DNA from 3 places in the Bacillus sp. PK5-006 genome. Region 1 is predicted to be linked to each of the others. Evidence: a T-box and tRNA genes for the amino acid it is inferred to sense, from the RefSeq annotation. Region 1 holds a T-box; the other regions hold tRNA genes.

Evidence for each region. A T-box is a leader RNA that pairs with one kind of tRNA and senses whether it is charged. The one in region 1 lies ahead of ileS (isoleucine--tRNA ligase), so its partner is inferred to be a tRNA-Ile.
Region 2: it encodes a tRNA-Ile, which carries the amino acid that the T-box ahead of ileS (isoleucine--tRNA ligase) is inferred to sense. The anticodon was not compared.
Region 3: it encodes a tRNA-Ile, which carries the amino acid that the T-box ahead of ileS (isoleucine--tRNA ligase) is inferred to sense. The anticodon was not compared.

Annotation. Positions count from the first base shown of each region.
Region 1 is NZ_CP096414.1:2,194,885-2,201,070, forward strand. Features, by position in the region: gene lspA (signal peptidase II) at 1-175, opposite strand, end outside; gene M1D84_RS11350 (TraR/DksA family transcriptional regulator) at 270-644, opposite strand; gene ileS (isoleucine--tRNA ligase) at 805-3,570, opposite strand; T-box leader at 3,630-3,867, opposite strand; gene M1D84_RS11360 (DivIVA domain-containing protein) at 3,927-4,421, opposite strand; gene M1D84_RS11365 (YlmH family RNA-binding protein) at 4,448-5,224, opposite strand; gene M1D84_RS11370 (YggT family protein) at 5,278-5,559, opposite strand; gene sepF (cell division protein SepF) at 5,566-6,024, opposite strand; gene M1D84_RS11380 (YggS family pyridoxal phosphate-dependent enzyme) at 6,026-6,186, opposite strand, start outside.
Region 2 is NZ_CP096414.1:3,700,921-3,707,106, reverse strand. Features, by position in the region: gene dnaX (DNA polymerase III subunit gamma/tau) at 1-1,179, shown strand, start outside; gene M1D84_RS18935 (YbaB/EbfC family nucleoid-associated protein) at 1,206-1,529, shown strand; gene recR (recombination protein RecR) at 1,545-2,141, shown strand; gene M1D84_RS18925 (YaaL family protein) at 2,160-2,384, shown strand; gene M1D84_RS18920 (pro-sigmaK processing inhibitor BofA family protein) at 2,451-2,714, shown strand; rRNA gene M1D84_RS18915 (16S ribosomal RNA) at 2,988-4,536, shown strand; tRNA gene M1D84_RS18910 (tRNA-Ile) at 4,632-4,708, shown strand; tRNA gene M1D84_RS18905 (tRNA-Ala) at 4,723-4,798, shown strand; rRNA gene M1D84_RS18900 (23S ribosomal RNA) at 4,897-6,186, shown strand, end outside.
Region 3 is NZ_CP096414.1:3,721,455-3,727,640, reverse strand. Features, by position in the region: rRNA gene M1D84_RS19040 (16S ribosomal RNA) at 139-1,687, shown strand; tRNA gene M1D84_RS19035 (tRNA-Ile) at 1,783-1,859, shown strand; tRNA gene M1D84_RS19030 (tRNA-Ala) at 1,874-1,949, shown strand; rRNA gene M1D84_RS19025 (23S ribosomal RNA) at 2,048-4,978, shown strand; rRNA gene rrf (5S ribosomal RNA) at 5,040-5,155, shown strand; gene M1D84_RS19015 (YaaC family protein) at 5,167-6,135, opposite strand.

The DNA of each region.
Region 1 (6,186 bases):
ACCACATTTGCCCTTGGAGAATTCCCCATGCGGCTCCTGAATTACGGTGAGACGTGATATAAAAGAATCCATCAATGACTGGAACAGAATCACCGAGCATCATATTTTTGACAATGAGCCATTTTGTTAATTGGTCTAAACAAATGATAACGAATGCGATTATGTAATAGAACACACACGTTCCTCCATCTTCATACTTTGATCTTTAAGCATTTTATCAAGAAAACAGGAAGGAGTAAAGAAACTTTAGTTGACAGACAAAAACCTCCCTACATGTGGAAGGCTTCAAAATGAGAATCATTTGATTCGTAAGGATAAGGAGTGAATGCTTTTTTCTCGTATTGCTTATGATATAAAAAGTCGTCAGCCGTGCGGGCGGTAGGAAGAATACTCATTTGTTCAAGCGGAATCACATCTCCTGTTGCCTCACATATGCCATAGGTTCCTTGTTCGATTTTTGCAATAGCGAGAGACACATCTTGCAGCTCTTCTTTGATGTGATAAAGAAGCGTGGTCGTTTTGACCTCATTCAATGTGACATGCTCAGCGGGTGAACGAAATGATGCGTATTCAAACAGTTTAGATTGCAGCTCTTCTTTCATTTGAAGGAGTTCCGTGTAAATCGTCTCTAGATCGCCATTCATGTCGCTATTTCAACTCCTGCCCTGTCGTGATAATCATATTGTTGCCCCGCCTGGTCACTTTAAAGCCATAAGATTTTTCCTTTCGTTCTAAACGCTGTCATTTTCTCATAAAAGAAAACGCCCCGCATATGACGGGGCGCTAGCTTGTGATATCGCATTGTTAATTTTGGTAATATTTCTCCACGATTTCAGCATTTTTCAGCGACAATGTTGGGTACTTCGGATTTGCACCAACGTCTTTTGAAATAATGCGGGAACGTTCGCACAGTTCTCCTTCTGCTTTTTGAACCACAATTCGTCCTGATGCATATTCAGGCGCTGATGTATCTGCATGCTGCTCATCTTCTACCGTTAATTCAGAGATGATAAAGAGCTGCTTCACATCTTCTTTAATGGATGCAAGAAGGTTTTTCACTTCATCTGTCGCATAAAGCGTCACACTTGCTTCAAGTGAACGTCCGATGACTTTCTCGTTACGCGCAATCTCCAGCGCTTTTAGCACATCATCACGTACTTCCATAAAGCGGTCAAATTTCGCTTCTGTCGCTTCAGCTTGAGGAACTAGCGCACCTTCTGGCATATCTGTTAACTGAACACTTGGCTCTTCAACAAAGCTTAAGTGGCTCCATAATTCATCTGCGGTATGCGGAAGAATTGGTGCAGTCAGCTTCACTAATGCCATTAACGTTTCATAGAAGACAGTCTGCATGCTGCGGCGGTCTGGATGATCGGCATGCTCAATGTAGACGACGTCCTTTGCAAAATCGAGGTAGAAAGAGCTGAGCTCAATCGTACAGAAATTGTGAATCGCATGATACACGACCGCAAATTCGTAATCATCATAGGCTTTTTTCACTTTATCAATCAATTTGTTTAATTTGATCATGATGTATTGATCGACTTCGCGAAGCTCTTCTACCGGCACAGCATTAACTGCTGGGTCAAAGTCAAATAGGTTCCCATGCAGGAAGCGGAAGGTATTACGGATCTTACGATAGACTTCTGCTACTTGTTTCAAAATATCATCAGATACTGGATGATCGGCTTGATAGTTGACTGAAGATACCCAAAGTCTTAGAATCTCTGCACCAAGCTGCTTCGCAACCTTCGTTGGATCAATCGTGTTGCCTAATGATTTACTCATCTTACGTCCTTCTTTATCAAGCGTAAAGCCATGACTTAGGACACCTTTATAAGGTGCTTTTCCAGTGACAGCAACTGCTGTTGATAAAGAGGAGTTAAACCAGCCGCGATATTGGTCAGAGCCTTCAAGGTAAAGATCTGCCGGACGGACTAGGTCGTCTCTTTCTTCTAAAACGGCTTGGTGAGAAGAACCGGAATCAAACCATACATCCATGATATCCTGCTCTTTTGTGAATTCACCATTCGGGCTGCCTGGATGTGTAAAGCCTTCTGGCAATAGCTCTTTTGCTTCTTTTTCAAACCAAATATTCGAGCCATGCTCTCTAAATAATTGAGATACATGCTGAATGGTTTCGTCCGTGATGATCGGCTCACCATTTTCCGCATAAAAGACCGGAATTGGAACGCCCCATACACGCTGTCTTGAAATACACCAGTCACCTCTGTCACGCACCATATTGAACAGGCGTGTTTCTCCCCATGCTGGAACCCATTTTGTTTCTTTAATATTGTCTAATAACGCTTCTCTAAAATCTTTAATGGATGCAAACCACTGAGCTGTCGCACGATAAATCGTTGGTTTTTTCGTTCTCCAGTCATGCGGGTAGGAGTGCGTGATAAAGTCGAGCTTTTTCAGCGCACCTTTTGCTTCAAGCTGTTCTGTGATGGCTTTATTGGCATCCTCGTAGAATAGTCCTTCAAAACCAGGCGCCTCATCTGTCATCACACCTTTTTCATCTACTGGACAGAGCACATCAAGACCGTATTTCATACCGACAATAAAGTCATCTTCCCCGTGGCCTGGTGCTGTGTGAACACAGCCAGTTCCCGCATCAGTTGTCACGTGATCGCCAAGCATCACAAGAGAATCTCTATCGTAAATTGGATGTGCTGCAACGATTTTATCTAATTCTTTACCTTTTAATGTTTTCACAACTTCGTATTCTTCAAAGCCGAGTGTTTTTACTACTTGTTCAACCAGTTCAGATGCAACGACATAACGCTCAGCACCGACTTGAAGAACACTGTACTCTAAGTTTGGATGAACACAAATGCCAAGGTTTGCAGGAAGCGTCCAAGGTGTTGTTGTCCAGATAATGAATTGTTCGCCGTTTTCAAGAACGCCTTTGCCATCTTTTACTTTAAACGAAACGTAAATCGATGGTGAACGTTTGTCTTTATATTCAATTTCCGCTTCAGCGAGGGCTGATTCACTTGAAGGAGACCAGTTAACAGGCTTTAATCCTTTATAGATATAGCCTCTCTTCGCCATTTCACCAAAGACAAGGATTTGCTGCGCTTCGTATTCAGGCTTTAATGTGACATATGGATTGTCCCAGTCTGCTCTGACGCCTAATCGCTTAAACTGGCTGCGCTGACCTTCAATTTGCTTCCAAGCATACTCCTCGCATAGTTTGCGGAATTCTGCTGTAGACATTTCTTTGCGTTTGACTTTTTTATTTTTAGTGAGAGCTGTTTCAATTGGCAGCCCGTGTGTATCCCAGCCCGGAACATACGGTGCATGATACCCGTTCATTGATTTAAAACGGACGATAAAATCTTTTAGGATTTTATTGAGTGCATGCCCCATATGAATGTCACCATTCGCATATGGAGGTCCATCATGCAAAATAAACGTCGGGCGTCCTTTAGTCCGCTCTAAAACCATTTGATAGATGTCTTTCTCTGCCCACTCCTCTTGGATTTCAGGCTCTTTGTTCGGCAAGTTCCCTCTCATCGGGAATTCTGTTTTCGGCATTAATAAGGTGTCTTTGTAGTTCATACCCATTCCTCCACATGCAAATTCTGATTAAAAAACAATAAAAAAAGCCCTCTCATCCCATAAGGGACGAGAAGGCTTGTCTCGCGGTACCACCCTTTTAGACAAGCGATATGAAAGAACCGCTTATCCACTCTAAAATCGTAACGTGATCAGACGCCTTTTCTTACTGGTTTTTTTCAGAAAAGGAACTAAAGGGGTGATCTCATTGCAGCGTCTCGTAATGTCAGGCTTCCACCATCCCTGATTCGCTTTATTACGCATGTGACAGCTGCGAGTGTCCCTTTCAAACGTTTATCTCTTGTTAATTTATGATGGTATTATATGCAACATGAGCACGTCATGTCAAGATGATGCGCTTATTCTTTTTCATCAAAGACAGCGTCTACTTCATATTCCAGTAAATGATCCCAATCGTCATTTTTCAGAAGATCAAGCTGCGCTTCGATGAGCATTTGGAAACGTGTTCTAAAGACCTTCGACTGTTTCTTCAGCTCTTCGATTTCCATTGCAATTTTTCTTGATTTTGACAGCGCTTCGTTGATAATACGGTCTGCATTTTTCTCTGCTTCACGAATAATCAATTTTGCTTCTTTATCCGAATGGCGCTTTACGTCTTCTGCTGCTTCCTGCGCCACAAGAATCGATTTGTTTAATGTCTCTTCAATTGTTGCAAAATGACCTAGTCTTTCGTCAAGCTCGTTTACTTTGTCTTCAAGCTCATTCTTTTTACGAAGTACGATCTCATAGTCTTTACGTACTTGGCTTAAAAACTCGTTTACTTCATCTTCATCATAGCCGCGAAAGCTTTTTGTGAACGTTTTATTATGAATATCATTAGGTGTTAATGGCAACCTCGCCACCTCCAGATTCAAGTTCGTTATGTCAGAAGCTCAAATGTTACTTTGAATTTATCTTTTTTGGTCTTCCCATCAATCGTTTTGAGGCTAAAGCGGCCAAATCCCCGAACAGAGAGCTGATCGCCTTCACCGATTGTAAAGGAAGGGTCCTCTGTGACTTTCCAATTGACTTTGACAAGCCCATTTTTGACTAAAAGCTGTGCTTTTTGCCGAGACTGACGGCTGACAGCAGCACATACAGCATCAAGCCGAAGTGAAGAAATGGTATCTTCTTTGATATCAGTCTTCGTGATCACTGGCTTTATTTCTGCCTGCGTGATTTCCTCTAATGAAACGGCTGCTCTGCCGACATGTGTCAGCTGCGCCCGCACAAAATCGGCGACACCACTTGTACAAATAAACTGCACATCTTCCTCTGAAAATAATAGATCTCCGAATTTTTGACGCTTCAAGCCTGTCCCAATCAATGAGCCGAGAAGCTTCGGGTGTTCTAAGGAAATAAACTTTTTCGCATAGTTCACCTGAAAATATGACAGCTCAACATCTTGAATTGAAGGTTCTAAATAATCAGGATAAATGAGGGCTCTTTTGCGCTCAGCTCCCTCATACCCGCCAAAAAACATGATCCCAAGTTCTTCGCCATGCTGGATGACGGACTCAGTAATAAATTGCTCACGCGGATCAAGGAAATCTGTTAATTTCATTCGATATTGGTCGAGTGCGATTTTTTTCCAGCCTAACACTTGGTCGACAAATGGCTGTTCGTCTTTTCTAAAATGCTGATAGATATCGCTCATTTTGTTCCCCTCTTATGTAAAAGAGCCTGGCAGTGCCAAGCCCGGCAGCCTGTTTACATGAAGCGCACAATCATATTGTAAAGACCCGTTAGTCCATATGATGATGCAAAACGAATCACAAGCAATGCCACAATCGGCGAGATGTCAATCATGCCGATTGGCGGAATAATTTTACGAAATGGTTCTAAATACGGTTCGCAAATATTTGTCAGAAAACGGCCAATCACAGTTTCTCTTGCAGATGGCACCCATGACATAAAGATGTAAATAATAATTGCGAATGAGTAAATCGTTAATACAGTCTGTAAAAACTGGAAAATGTAATATAGAATCACTATGATTTACCACCTCTGAGGTTCTTCCTCTGTCAATAGCTCTGATATTGTACCAGATACATCTACATTATCAGGTGTGCAGAGGAATATATTCGAGCCAATACGCTGGATGTCTCCACCGATTGCATAAACGGTTCCGCTTAAGAAGTCAATGATTCGCTTTGCTTGATCATGCTGAATGCGCTGCAAATTCACGACGACCGCACGTCTGTTTTTAATATGGTCTGCAATCTCCTGCGCCTCTGCATAAACACGCGGCTCACTTAACACCACTTTAGAGGATTTTTGCACGCTTTGCAAGCTGACGACATTTTGTTTTCCTGTCTGCGGGCGATCTTGAAATGCTGCTTTGTCCTTCGTTCCTTTTTCTTCTTGAACGGGTTCTCTTTCTTCATCAATATATTCGTACTCATACTCTTCATCGTCGAGAGTGAAAAAGCTTTTAAACTTATTTTTTATGCTCATGTCACGCACCTCCTGTTTCATTTCCAACAAGTGAAGAGCCAATCCGAACGAATGTCGCACCTTCTTCAATTGCGATTTCAAAGTCATTTGACATGCCCATCGATAAATGCTGACAAGGTGCATTTACTTGGTTAAGATGTTTTACTTCTTCTTGAAGATTTT
Region 2 (6,186 bases), 1.5 Mb from region 1:
ACGACCAAAGATATTGTTGGAAGAATGGAGAAAATTGTAGATGCAGAAGGCCTTGACGTACAGGAGGGTTCGCTCGAGATTATTGCTAGTGCAGCTGATGGCGGTATGCGTGATGCACTAAGTCTCTTGGATCAAGCGATCTCATTTAGTGGTGAACAATTGACAATTGATGATGCGCTGCTCATTACAGGTGCTGTATCTCAGCATTTCATTAGTCAGCTTGCTGAAGCAATTTTTGATCAAAATATTGCCGCAGCGTTAGATACATTAAATGAATTGCTCCAGCAGGGGAAAGATGCTGCTAAATTAATAGAGGATATGATTTTTTACTTTAGAGATATGCTGCTTTATAAAACGGCACCAGATCTCGAGGGGGTCCTTGAAAAGGTAAAGGTCGACGAAAGTTTCGTGGCGCTGTCAGATCGTGTGACACCTCAGTTTCTGTATGAAACCATTGAAGTCCTGAATAAAAGCCACCAAGAAATGAAATGGACAAATCATCCAAGGATTTTCTTTGAGGTAGCTGTTGTAAAGCTGTGTCAGTCAACAGCAGGATTGACACAAGGCCATGCTGACGCTGATTTAACGGCGCTAACAGATAAAATAAACAGGCTGGAACAGGAACTATCAAGGCTAAGAGCCGAAGGTGTACCAATGTCTCCATCTCATAGCCCTCAAGAAAAAAAGGAAGCGCCTCGACCACAAACGAGTAACAAAAATGGCTATCGTGCTCCTGTCGGCCGAATTCATGAGATTCTAAAAGAAGCGAAACGGCCTGAGTTAGAAAAAATTAAAGGCAAATGGGGAGAGCTCCTTGCCCAGTTGAAACAGCAGAATAAGGTGTCTCACGCTGCGTTATTAACGGACAGTGAGCCAGTTGCGGCTGCTTCGCATGCCTTTGTTTTAAAATTCAAATTTGAAATACATTGTAAAATGGTTGCTGAAGATAAAAGCGGTGTTCGGACCAATCTTGAACAACTGCTAGAGTCTATGTTAGGAAAAAGAGTGGAATTAGTTGGCGTTCCTGACGCTCAATGGGGTAAAATAAGAGAAGAATTTTTAAGAGATCATCAGCCGGATGAACAAGCGGATGGTCAGGGAACTTCTACTGAAGAGGATCCATTGATTGCGGAAGCAAAAAAATTAGTAGGAACTGATTTAATTGAAATTAAAGATTAATAAAAATGAAAGAGAGTGGTGTTCATATGCGCGGTGGAATGGGAAACATGCAAAAAATGATGAAACAAATGCAAAAAATGCAAAAGGATATGGCGAAGGCTCAAGAAGAGCTTGCAGAAAAAGTTCTTGAAGGTACAGCTGGTGGCGGTATGGTCACTGTCAAAGTAAATGGACAAAAAGAAGTCGTTGATGTAGCAATTAATGAAGAAGTTGTTGATCCAGAAGATATTGATATGCTTCAAGATCTTGTACTTGCTGCGACAAACGATGCATTGAAAAAAGTCGATGAGCTAACGAATGAAACGATGGGTCAATTCACAAAAGGAATGAACATGCCAGGTTTATTCTAGGAGGAATAACTGAAGATGCAATATCCTGAACCAATATCAAAGCTGATTGACAGCTTTATGAAATTGCCAGGAATCGGACCGAAAACTGCGGTCCGTCTGGCTTTTTTTGTTCTTAGTATGCAGGAAGATGTCGTACTAGATTTTGCGAAGGCGCTTGTAAATGCAAAGCGTAATTTAACTTATTGTTCGGTATGCGGTCATATCACAGACCAAGATCCTTGCTATATTTGTGAAGATACAAGAAGAGATCAATCTGTTATCTGTGTAGTGCAGGATCCAAAAGATGTAATCGCAATGGAAAAAATGAAAGAATACAACGGCTTATATCATGTGCTTCATGGTGCCATTTCGCCAATGGACGGAATTGGACCAGAGGATATTAAAATTCCTGACCTATTAAAAAGATTGCAAGACGATCAAGTGACAGAGGTGATCCTTGCAACCAATCCAAACATTGAAGGAGAAGCAACAGCCATGTATATCTCCAGATTGTTAAAACCATCAGGAATTAAACTCTCTCGCATTGCTCACGGACTTCCAGTAGGCGGGGATTTAGAGTATGCGGATGAAGTTACACTGTCTAAGGCTCTAGAAGGCAGACGTGAGATGTAGGAAGGAGAAGTACGGTACATGGGTTTTCTTCGCAGAAAATCAATTCGAAAAGAATTCGATGAGAAATTAATTCAACAGCTTTTTAAGCAAAAGGAAGAATGGAACAGACAAAAAAAGCTTGTCGCAAATAGCGTTGAGCCTTCACCGGACATTCTATTCGAATTAAAGCTTGCTCAAGCGAAGTACTTTTTCTATCTGAGAGAAGCGAAAAAGAGGAATTTACGTTTAAACAACTGGAAATAGCAGGTCTATTATACATAGTCCTCTCATATGCTTGTACTATTCATATGAAGAGGAGATGAGAGGATTATGGAACCTGTTATTGTGATCGGGTCAATTTTGCTAGCTGTGCTATTGTTGTTTATGTCAGGTGTGCAGGCGAATCCATTCAAATGGTTAGGGCTTATCGGAGTGAAGTTTATAGCAGGCGCTCTTTTTTTATTTTGCCTCAACCTATTTGGCGAGAGTCTAGGATTACATGTCTCTATTAACCCTGTAACGAGTGGAATTAGTGGTTTATTGGGTATTCCGGGCGTAGCAGCTTTAATCGTTATTGAAAAGTTTATTATTTAATGAAAAATATTATTGACTTTGATTCGATAGGGTGGTAAATTAATATACGTCGCTGATGACGAAGAAACGAAAAAACATAATAACAAAAAAGTTGTTGACACTAACAACTTGGATGTGATAAGATGTTCTAGTCGCTTCTGAAGCGGTAAACAAGTTCTTTGAAAACTAAACAAGACAAAACGTACCTGTTAATTCGAGTTTTTATAAAAAATCCTATGATACTTCATAGGTAGTCAGTCAAACTGGCGAAAAGCAAAACTTCGGTTTTGTACTTTTTCGGAGAGTTTGATCCTGGCTCAGGACGAACGCTGGCGGCGTGCCTAATACATGCAAGTCGAGCGGACAGAAGGGAGCTTGCTCCCGGATGTTAGCGGCGGACGGGTGAGTAACACGTGGGTAACCTGCCTGTAAGACTGGGATAACTCCGGGAAACCGGAGCTAATACCGGATAGTTCCTTGAACCGCATGGTTCAAGGATGAAAGACGGTTTCGGCTGTCACTTACAGATGGACCCGCGGCGCATTAGCTAGTTGGTGGGGTAATGGCTCACCAAGGCGACGATGCGTAGCCGACCTGAGAGGGTGATCGGCCACACTGGGACTGAGACACGGCCCAGACTCCTACGGGAGGCAGCAGTAGGGAATCTTCCGCAATGGACGAAAGTCTGACGGAGCAACGCCGCGTGAGTGATGAAGGTTTTCGGATCGTAAAGCTCTGTTGTTAGGGAAGAACAAGTGCGAGAGTAACTGCTCGCACCTTGACGGTACCTAACCAGAAAGCCACGGCTAACTACGTGCCAGCAGCCGCGGTAATACGTAGGTGGCAAGCGTTGTCCGGAATTATTGGGCGTAAAGGGCTCGCAGGCGGTTTCTTAAGTCTGATGTGAAAGCCCCCGGCTCAACCGGGGAGGGTCATTGGAAACTGGGAAACTTGAGTGCAGAAGAGGAGAGTGGAATTCCACGTGTAGCGGTGAAATGCGTAGAGATGTGGAGGAACACCAGTGGCGAAGGCGACTCTCTGGTCTGTAACTGACGCTGAGGAGCGAAAGCGTGGGGAGCGAACAGGATTAGATACCCTGGTAGTCCACGCCGTAAACGATGAGTGCTAAGTGTTAGGGGGTTTCCGCCCCTTAGTGCTGCAGCTAACGCATTAAGCACTCCGCCTGGGGAGTACGGTCGCAAGACTGAAACTCAAAGGAATTGACGGGGGCCCGCACAAGCGGTGGAGCATGTGGTTTAATTCGAAGCAACGCGAAGAACCTTACCAGGTCTTGACATCCTCTGACAACCCTAGAGATAGGGCTTTCCCTTCGGGGACAGAGTGACAGGTGGTGCATGGTTGTCGTCAGCTCGTGTCGTGAGATGTTGGGTTAAGTCCCGCAACGAGCGCAACCCTTGATCTTAGTTGCCAGCATTTAGTTGGGCACTCTAAGGTGACTGCCGGTGACAAACCGGAGGAAGGTGGGGATGACGTCAAATCATCATGCCCCTTATGACCTGGGCTACACACGTGCTACAATGGACAGAACAAAGGGCTGCAAGACCGCAAGGTTTAGCCAATCCCATAAATCTGTTCTCAGTTCGGATCGCAGTCTGCAACTCGACTGCGTGAAGCTGGAATCGCTAGTAATCGCGGATCAGCATGCCGCGGTGAATACGTTCCCGGGCCTTGTACACACCGCCCGTCACACCACGAGAGTTTGCAACACCCGAAGTCGGTGAGGTAACCTTTATGGAGCCAGCCGCCGAAGGTGGGGCAGATGATTGGGGTGAAGTCGTAACAAGGTAGCCGTATCGGAAGGTGCGGCTGGATCACCTCCTTTCTAAGGATATATGGAGCAGCGTACGTTTTCGTCTTGTTTAGTTTTGAAGGAACTTGCAAAAGATCCTACAACATCATATCTTCGATATGAAAGATGGGCCTGTAGCTCAGCTGGTTAGAGCGCACGCCTGATAAGCGTGAGGTCGGTGGTTCGAGTCCACTCAGGCCCACCATCTTCTATTAAATTGGGGCCTTAGCTCAGCTGGGAGAGCGCCTGCCTTGCACGCAGGAGGTCAGCGGTTCGATCCCGCTAGGCTCCACCAACGTGTTCTTTGAAAACTAGATAACAATAAGTAATACATTCACATTGAATGCAATGCAAAGTTCATCACACATAGTGATTCTTTCTAAAGTAAGAAATGGTTAAGTTAGAAAGGGCGCACGGTGGATGCCTTGGCACTAGGAGCCGATGAAGGACGGGACGAACACCGATATGCTTCGGGGAGCTGTAAGCAAGCTTTGATCCGGAGATTTCCGAATGGGGAAACCCACTGCTCGTAATGGAGTAGTATCCATACTTGAATACATAGAGTATGAGAAGGCATACCCGGGGAACTGAAACATCTAAGTACCCGGAGGAAGAGAAAGCAAATGCGATTCCCTGAGTAGCGGCGAGCGAAACGGGAACAGCCCAAACCAAGAGGCTTGCCTCTTGGGGTTGTAGGACACTCTATACGGAGTTACAAAGGAATGATATAAGCGAAGAGGTCTGGAAAGGCCCGCCAAAGAAGGTAACAGCCCTGTAACTGAAATGTTGTTCTCTCCAGAGTGGATCCTGAGTACGGCGGAACACGTGAAATTCCGTCGGAATCCGGGAGGACCATCTCCCAAGGCTAAATACTCCCTAGTGACCGATAGTGAACCAGTACCGTGAGGGAAAGGTGAAAAGCACCCCGGAAGGGGAGTGAAATAGATCCTGAAACCGTGTGCCTACAAGTAGTCAGAGCCCGTTAACGGGTGATGGCGTGCCTTTTGTAGAATGAACCGGCGAGTTACGATCCCGTGCAAGGTTAAGCAGAAGATGCGGAGCCGCAGCGAAAGCGAGTCTGAATAGGGCGCATGAGTACGTGGTCGTAGACCCGAAACCAGGTGATCTACCCATGTCCAGGGTGAAGTTCAGGTAACACTGAATGGAGGCCCGAACCCACGCACGTTGAAAAGTGCGGGGATGAGGTGTGGGTAGGGGTGAAATGCCAATCGAACCTGGAGATAGCTGGTTCTCTCCGAAATAGCTTTAGGGCTAGCCTCAAGGTAAGAGTCTCGGAGGTAGAGCACTGATTGGACTAGGGGCCCCTACCGGGTTACCGAATTCAGTCAAACTCCGAATGCCGATGACTTATCCTTGGGAGTCAGACTGCGAGTGATAAGATCCGTAGTCGAAAGGGAAACAGCCCAGACCGCCAGCTAAGGTCCCAAAGTATACGTTAAGTGGAAAAGGATGTGGAGTTGCTTAGACAACCAGGATGTTGGCTTAGAAGCAGCCACCATTTAAAGAGTGCGTAATAGCTCACTGGTCGAGTGACTCTGCGCCGAAAATGTACCGGGGCTAAACGTATCACCGAAGCTGCGGACTGTTCTTACGAACAGTGGTAGGAGAGCGTTCTAAGGGCTGTGAAGCCAGACCGGAAGGACTGGTGGAGCGCTTAGAAGT
Region 3 (6,186 bases), 1.5 Mb from region 1:
TGAGAGAGTGACACACAAGTTCTTTGAAAACTAAACAAGACAAAACGTACCTGTTAATTCGAGTTTTTATAAAAAATCCTATGATACTTCATAGGTAGTCAGTCAAACTGGCGAAAAGCAAAACTTCGGTTTTGTACTTTTTCGGAGAGTTTGATCCTGGCTCAGGACGAACGCTGGCGGCGTGCCTAATACATGCAAGTCGAGCGGACAGAAGGGAGCTTGCTCCCGGATGTTAGCGGCGGACGGGTGAGTAACACGTGGGTAACCTGCCTGTAAGACTGGGATAACTCCGGGAAACCGGAGCTAATACCGGATAGTTCCTTGAACCGCATGGTTCAAGGATGAAAGACGGTTTCGGCTGTCACTTACAGATGGACCCGCGGCGCATTAGCTAGTTGGTGGGGTAATGGCTCACCAAGGCGACGATGCGTAGCCGACCTGAGAGGGTGATCGGCCACACTGGGACTGAGACACGGCCCAGACTCCTACGGGAGGCAGCAGTAGGGAATCTTCCGCAATGGACGAAAGTCTGACGGAGCAACGCCGCGTGAGTGATGAAGGTTTTCGGATCGTAAAGCTCTGTTGTTAGGGAAGAACAAGTGCGAGAGTAACTGCTCGCACCTTGACGGTACCTAACCAGAAAGCCACGGCTAACTACGTGCCAGCAGCCGCGGTAATACGTAGGTGGCAAGCGTTGTCCGGAATTATTGGGCGTAAAGGGCTCGCAGGCGGTTTCTTAAGTCTGATGTGAAAGCCCCCGGCTCAACCGGGGAGGGTCATTGGAAACTGGGAAACTTGAGTGCAGAAGAGGAGAGTGGAATTCCACGTGTAGCGGTGAAATGCGTAGAGATGTGGAGGAACACCAGTGGCGAAGGCGACTCTCTGGTCTGTAACTGACGCTGAGGAGCGAAAGCGTGGGGAGCGAACAGGATTAGATACCCTGGTAGTCCACGCCGTAAACGATGAGTGCTAAGTGTTAGGGGGTTTCCGCCCCTTAGTGCTGCAGCTAACGCATTAAGCACTCCGCCTGGGGAGTACGGTCGCAAGACTGAAACTCAAAGGAATTGACGGGGGCCCGCACAAGCGGTGGAGCATGTGGTTTAATTCGAAGCAACGCGAAGAACCTTACCAGGTCTTGACATCCTCTGACAACCCTAGAGATAGGGCTTTCCCTTCGGGGACAGAGTGACAGGTGGTGCATGGTTGTCGTCAGCTCGTGTCGTGAGATGTTGGGTTAAGTCCCGCAACGAGCGCAACCCTTGATCTTAGTTGCCAGCATTTAGTTGGGCACTCTAAGGTGACTGCCGGTGACAAACCGGAGGAAGGTGGGGATGACGTCAAATCATCATGCCCCTTATGACCTGGGCTACACACGTGCTACAATGGACAGAACAAAGGGCTGCAAGACCGCAAGGTTTAGCCAATCCCATAAATCTGTTCTCAGTTCGGATCGCAGTCTGCAACTCGACTGCGTGAAGCTGGAATCGCTAGTAATCGCGGATCAGCATGCCGCGGTGAATACGTTCCCGGGCCTTGTACACACCGCCCGTCACACCACGAGAGTTTGCAACACCCGAAGTCGGTGAGGTAACCTTTATGGAGCCAGCCGCCGAAGGTGGGGCAGATGATTGGGGTGAAGTCGTAACAAGGTAGCCGTATCGGAAGGTGCGGCTGGATCACCTCCTTTCTAAGGATATATGGAGCAGCGTACGTTTTCGTCTTGTTTAGTTTTGAAGGAACTTGCAAAAGATCCTACAACATCATATCTTCGATATGAAAGATGGGCCTGTAGCTCAGCTGGTTAGAGCGCACGCCTGATAAGCGTGAGGTCGGTGGTTCGAGTCCACTCAGGCCCACCATCTTCTATTAAATTGGGGCCTTAGCTCAGCTGGGAGAGCGCCTGCCTTGCACGCAGGAGGTCAGCGGTTCGATCCCGCTAGGCTCCACCAACGTGTTCTTTGAAAACTAGATAACAATAAGTAATACATTCACATTGAATGCAATGCAAAGTTCATCACACATAGTGATTCTTTCTAAAGTAAGAAATGGTTAAGTTAGAAAGGGCGCACGGTGGATGCCTTGGCACTAGGAGCCGATGAAGGACGGGACGAACACCGATATGCTTCGGGGAGCTGTAAGCAAGCTTTGATCCGGAGATTTCCGAATGGGGAAACCCACTGCTCGTAATGGAGTAGTATCCATACTTGAATACATAGAGTATGAGAAGGCATACCCGGGGAACTGAAACATCTAAGTACCCGGAGGAAGAGAAAGCAAATGCGATTCCCTGAGTAGCGGCGAGCGAAACGGGAACAGCCCAAACCAAGAGGCTTGCCTCTTGGGGTTGTAGGACACTCTATACGGAGTTACAAAGGAATGATATAAGCGAAGAGGTCTGGAAAGGCCCGCCAAAGAAGGTAACAGCCCTGTAACTGAAATGTCATTCTCTCCAGAGTGGATCCTGAGTACGGCGGAACACGTGAAATTCCGTCGGAATCCGGGAGGACCATCTCCCAAGGCTAAATACTCCCTAGTGACCGATAGTGAACCAGTACCGTGAGGGAAAGGTGAAAAGCACCCCGGAAGGGGAGTGAAATAGATCCTGAAACCGTGTGCCTACAAGTAGTCAGAGCCCGTTAACGGGTGATGGCGTGCCTTTTGTAGAATGAACCGGCGAGTTACGATCCCGTGCAAGGTTAAGCAGAAGATGCGGAGCCGCAGCGAAAGCGAGTCTGAATAGGGCGCATGAGTACGTGGTCGTAGACCCGAAACCAGGTGATCTACCCATGTCCAGGGTGAAGTTCAGGTAACACTGAATGGAGGCCCGAACCCACGCACGTTGAAAAGTGCGGGGATGAGGTGTGGGTAGGGGTGAAATGCCAATCGAACCTGGAGATAGCTGGTTCTCTCCGAAATAGCTTTAGGGCTAGCCTCAAGGTAAGAGTCTCGGAGGTAGAGCACTGATTGGACTAGGGGCCCCTACCGGGTTACCGAATTCAGTCAAACTCCGAATGCCGATGACTTATCCTTGGGAGTCAGACTGCGAGTGATAAGATCCGTAGTCGAAAGGGAAACAGCCCAGACCGCCAGCTAAGGTCCCAAAGTATACGTTAAGTGGAAAAGGATGTGGAGTTGCTTAGACAACCAGGATGTTGGCTTAGAAGCAGCCACCATTTAAAGAGTGCGTAATAGCTCACTGGTCGAGTGACTCTGCGCCGAAAATGTACCGGGGCTAAACGTATCACCGAAGCTGCGGACTGTTCTTACGAACAGTGGTAGGAGAGCGTTCTAAGGGCTGTGAAGCCAGACCGGAAGGACTGGTGGAGCGCTTAGAAGTGAGAATGCCGGTATGAGTAGCGAAAGACGGGTGAGAATCCCGTCCACCGAATGCCTAAGGTTTCCTGAGGAAGGCTCGTCCGCTCAGGGTTAGTCGGGACCTAAGCCGAGGCCGAAAGGCGTAGGCGATGGACAACAGGTTGATATTCCTGTACCACCTCCTCACCATTTGAGCAATGGGGGGACGCAGGAGGATAGGGTAAGCGCGGTATTGGATATCCGCGTCCAAGCAGTTAGGCTGGGAAATAGGCAAATCCGTTTCCCGTAAAGGCTGAGCTGTGATGGCGAGCGAAATTTAGTAGCGAAGTTCCTGATTCCACACTGCCAAGAAAAGCCTCTAGCGAGGTGAGAGGTGCCCGTACCGCAAACCGACACAGGTAGGCGAGGAGAGAATCCTAAGGTGATCGAGAGAACTCTCGTTAAGGAACTCGGCAAAATGACCCCGTAACTTCGGGAGAAGGGGTGCTTCTTAGGGTGTTAAAGCCCCGAGAAGCCGCAGTGAATAGGCCCAGGCGACTGTTTAGCAAAAACACAGGTCTCTGCGAAGCCGTAAGGCGAAGTATAGGGGCTGACGCCTGCCCGGTGCTGGAAGGTTAAGAGGAGCGCTTAGCGTAAGCGAAGGTGCGAATTGAAGCCCCAGTAAACGGCGGCCGTAACTATAACGGTCCTAAGGTAGCGAAATTCCTTGTCGGGTAAGTTCCGACCCGCACGAAAGGCGCAACGATCTGGGCACTGTCTCAACGAGAGACTCGGTGAAATTATAGTACCTGTGAAGATGCAGGTTACCCGCGACAGGACGGAAAGACCCCGTGGAGCTTTACTGCAGCCTGATATTGAATGTTGGTACAGCTTGTACAGGATAGGTAGGAGCCTTGGAAACCGGAGCGCTAGCTTCGGTGGAGGCATCGGTGGGATACTACCCTGGCTGTATTGACCTTCTAACCCGCTGCCCTTATCGGGCAGGGAGACAGTGTCAGGTGGGCAGTTTGACTGGGGCGGTCGCCTCCTAAAATGTAACGGAGGCGCCCAAAGGTTCCCTCAGAATGGTTGGAAATCATTCGCAGAGTGTAAAGGCACAAGGGAGCTTGACTGCGAGACCTACAAGTCGAGCAGGGACGAAAGTCGGGCTTAGTGATCCGGTGGTTCCGCATGGAAGGGCCATCGCTCAACGGATAAAAGCTACCCCGGGGATAACAGGCTTATCTCCCCCAAGAGTCCACATCGACGGGGAGGTTTGGCACCTCGATGTCGGCTCATCGCATCCTGGGGCTGTAGTCGGTCCCAAGGGTTGGGCTGTTCGCCCATTAAAGCGGTACGCGAGCTGGGTTCAGAACGTCGTGAGACAGTTCGGTCCCTATCCGTCGCGGGCGCAGGAAATTTGAGAGGAGCTGTCCTTAGTACGAGAGGACCGGGATGGACGCACCGCTGGTGTACCAGTTGTTCTGCCAAGGGCATCGCTGGGTAGCTATGTGCGGACGGGATAAGTGCTGAAAGCATCTAAGCATGAAGCCCCCCTCAAGATGAGATTTCCCATTCCGCAAGGAAGTAAGATCCCTGAAAGATGATCAGGTTGATAGGTCTGAGGTGGAAGCGTGGTGACACGTGGAGCTGACAGATACTAATAGATCGAGGACTTAACCTATATTCTATTGTGAAGCATGAACATTGTTATCTAGTTTTGAGAGAACATTCTCTCCATCAGGTTTGGTGGCGATAGCGAAGAGGTCACACCCGTTCCCATACCGAACACGGAAGTTAAGCTCTTCAGCGCCGATGGTAGTTGGGGGTTTCCCCCTGTGAGAGTAGGACGCCGCCAAGCTTCTATAAGGATCAGTTCCAGTCGGAACTGGTCTTTTTTGTTTTTTCTTCTAACAGCATCATGATGTAAGCTGGGAACTTCTCTTCTGCAATCTCCATGTAGCGTTCAATCATGACGTAATCATCGCTAATGTATTGAGACAGCAGCTCGTACCACCATTCTGTTTCGTAGCGGGCAATCATACTAAGGTTATACATCAATAAGTAATGGCTGATGATCTCAGGAATCCCTAGAAAAGCATCTCGTGTTGACGGGATAAACCATTGATCCATTTCTAAATCATAATGAAGATGAGTAGCAAGTGCTGGGTTTTCTTCAAGAAATACATCAAACGTCAGTTTTTTAGCCTCTCTCTGTTTGAGTTTCCAGCTTGTATGAAACTCAAAGTATTCAATAAAGCGTTCAGCAGACATGTTATAAAGTAATGGAATATGATCTTGAATTATCAATCCATTAGCCTTTTCTACTTTAACTAAAGTCGAGGGCTGCTTCTGAAACTCCAGAATATGACTCATTTCAGGTATTTTAGACAGGAGATGGATCATCGTAAAACGCTCATCTTCAAGACCATTTAATTGAAATAGATGCTTTAACACATGCATACATAGCCCATTTCTTTGGATTTTCACTTCATCTTCACTAAAACGGTAATGCTGTTTCTTTCTCTTCCTTGATGTTACGCCATGAGCTAAAACAGAAGTTTGAGAAGGATAATGGGGATCAACTGTCAGCAAACATGCTTTTAGCAGCTGTGCCATTCCATAAAACAATAAAATGGGTTTAAGTTCTAGAGGCGCGATCGCAGCCTGTTCATAAAATGTGTGGCCATGTTTTAGAAAGTAAATAAATCGTTCACAGTTTTTATAGGCTTGCTGGTTTGCATCTTGAATGTTCCGTTTCTCATATTGTTGAAATAGAAACTTTTGGGAGGTTTCGAGCGAGTAAAAACGTTTTAAATCCTTCCATCCTGAACTTTTCATCTTCTTCCTCAACTCTCTTTATATTTTCTAAAAATTGCAACTGTTTGTTGC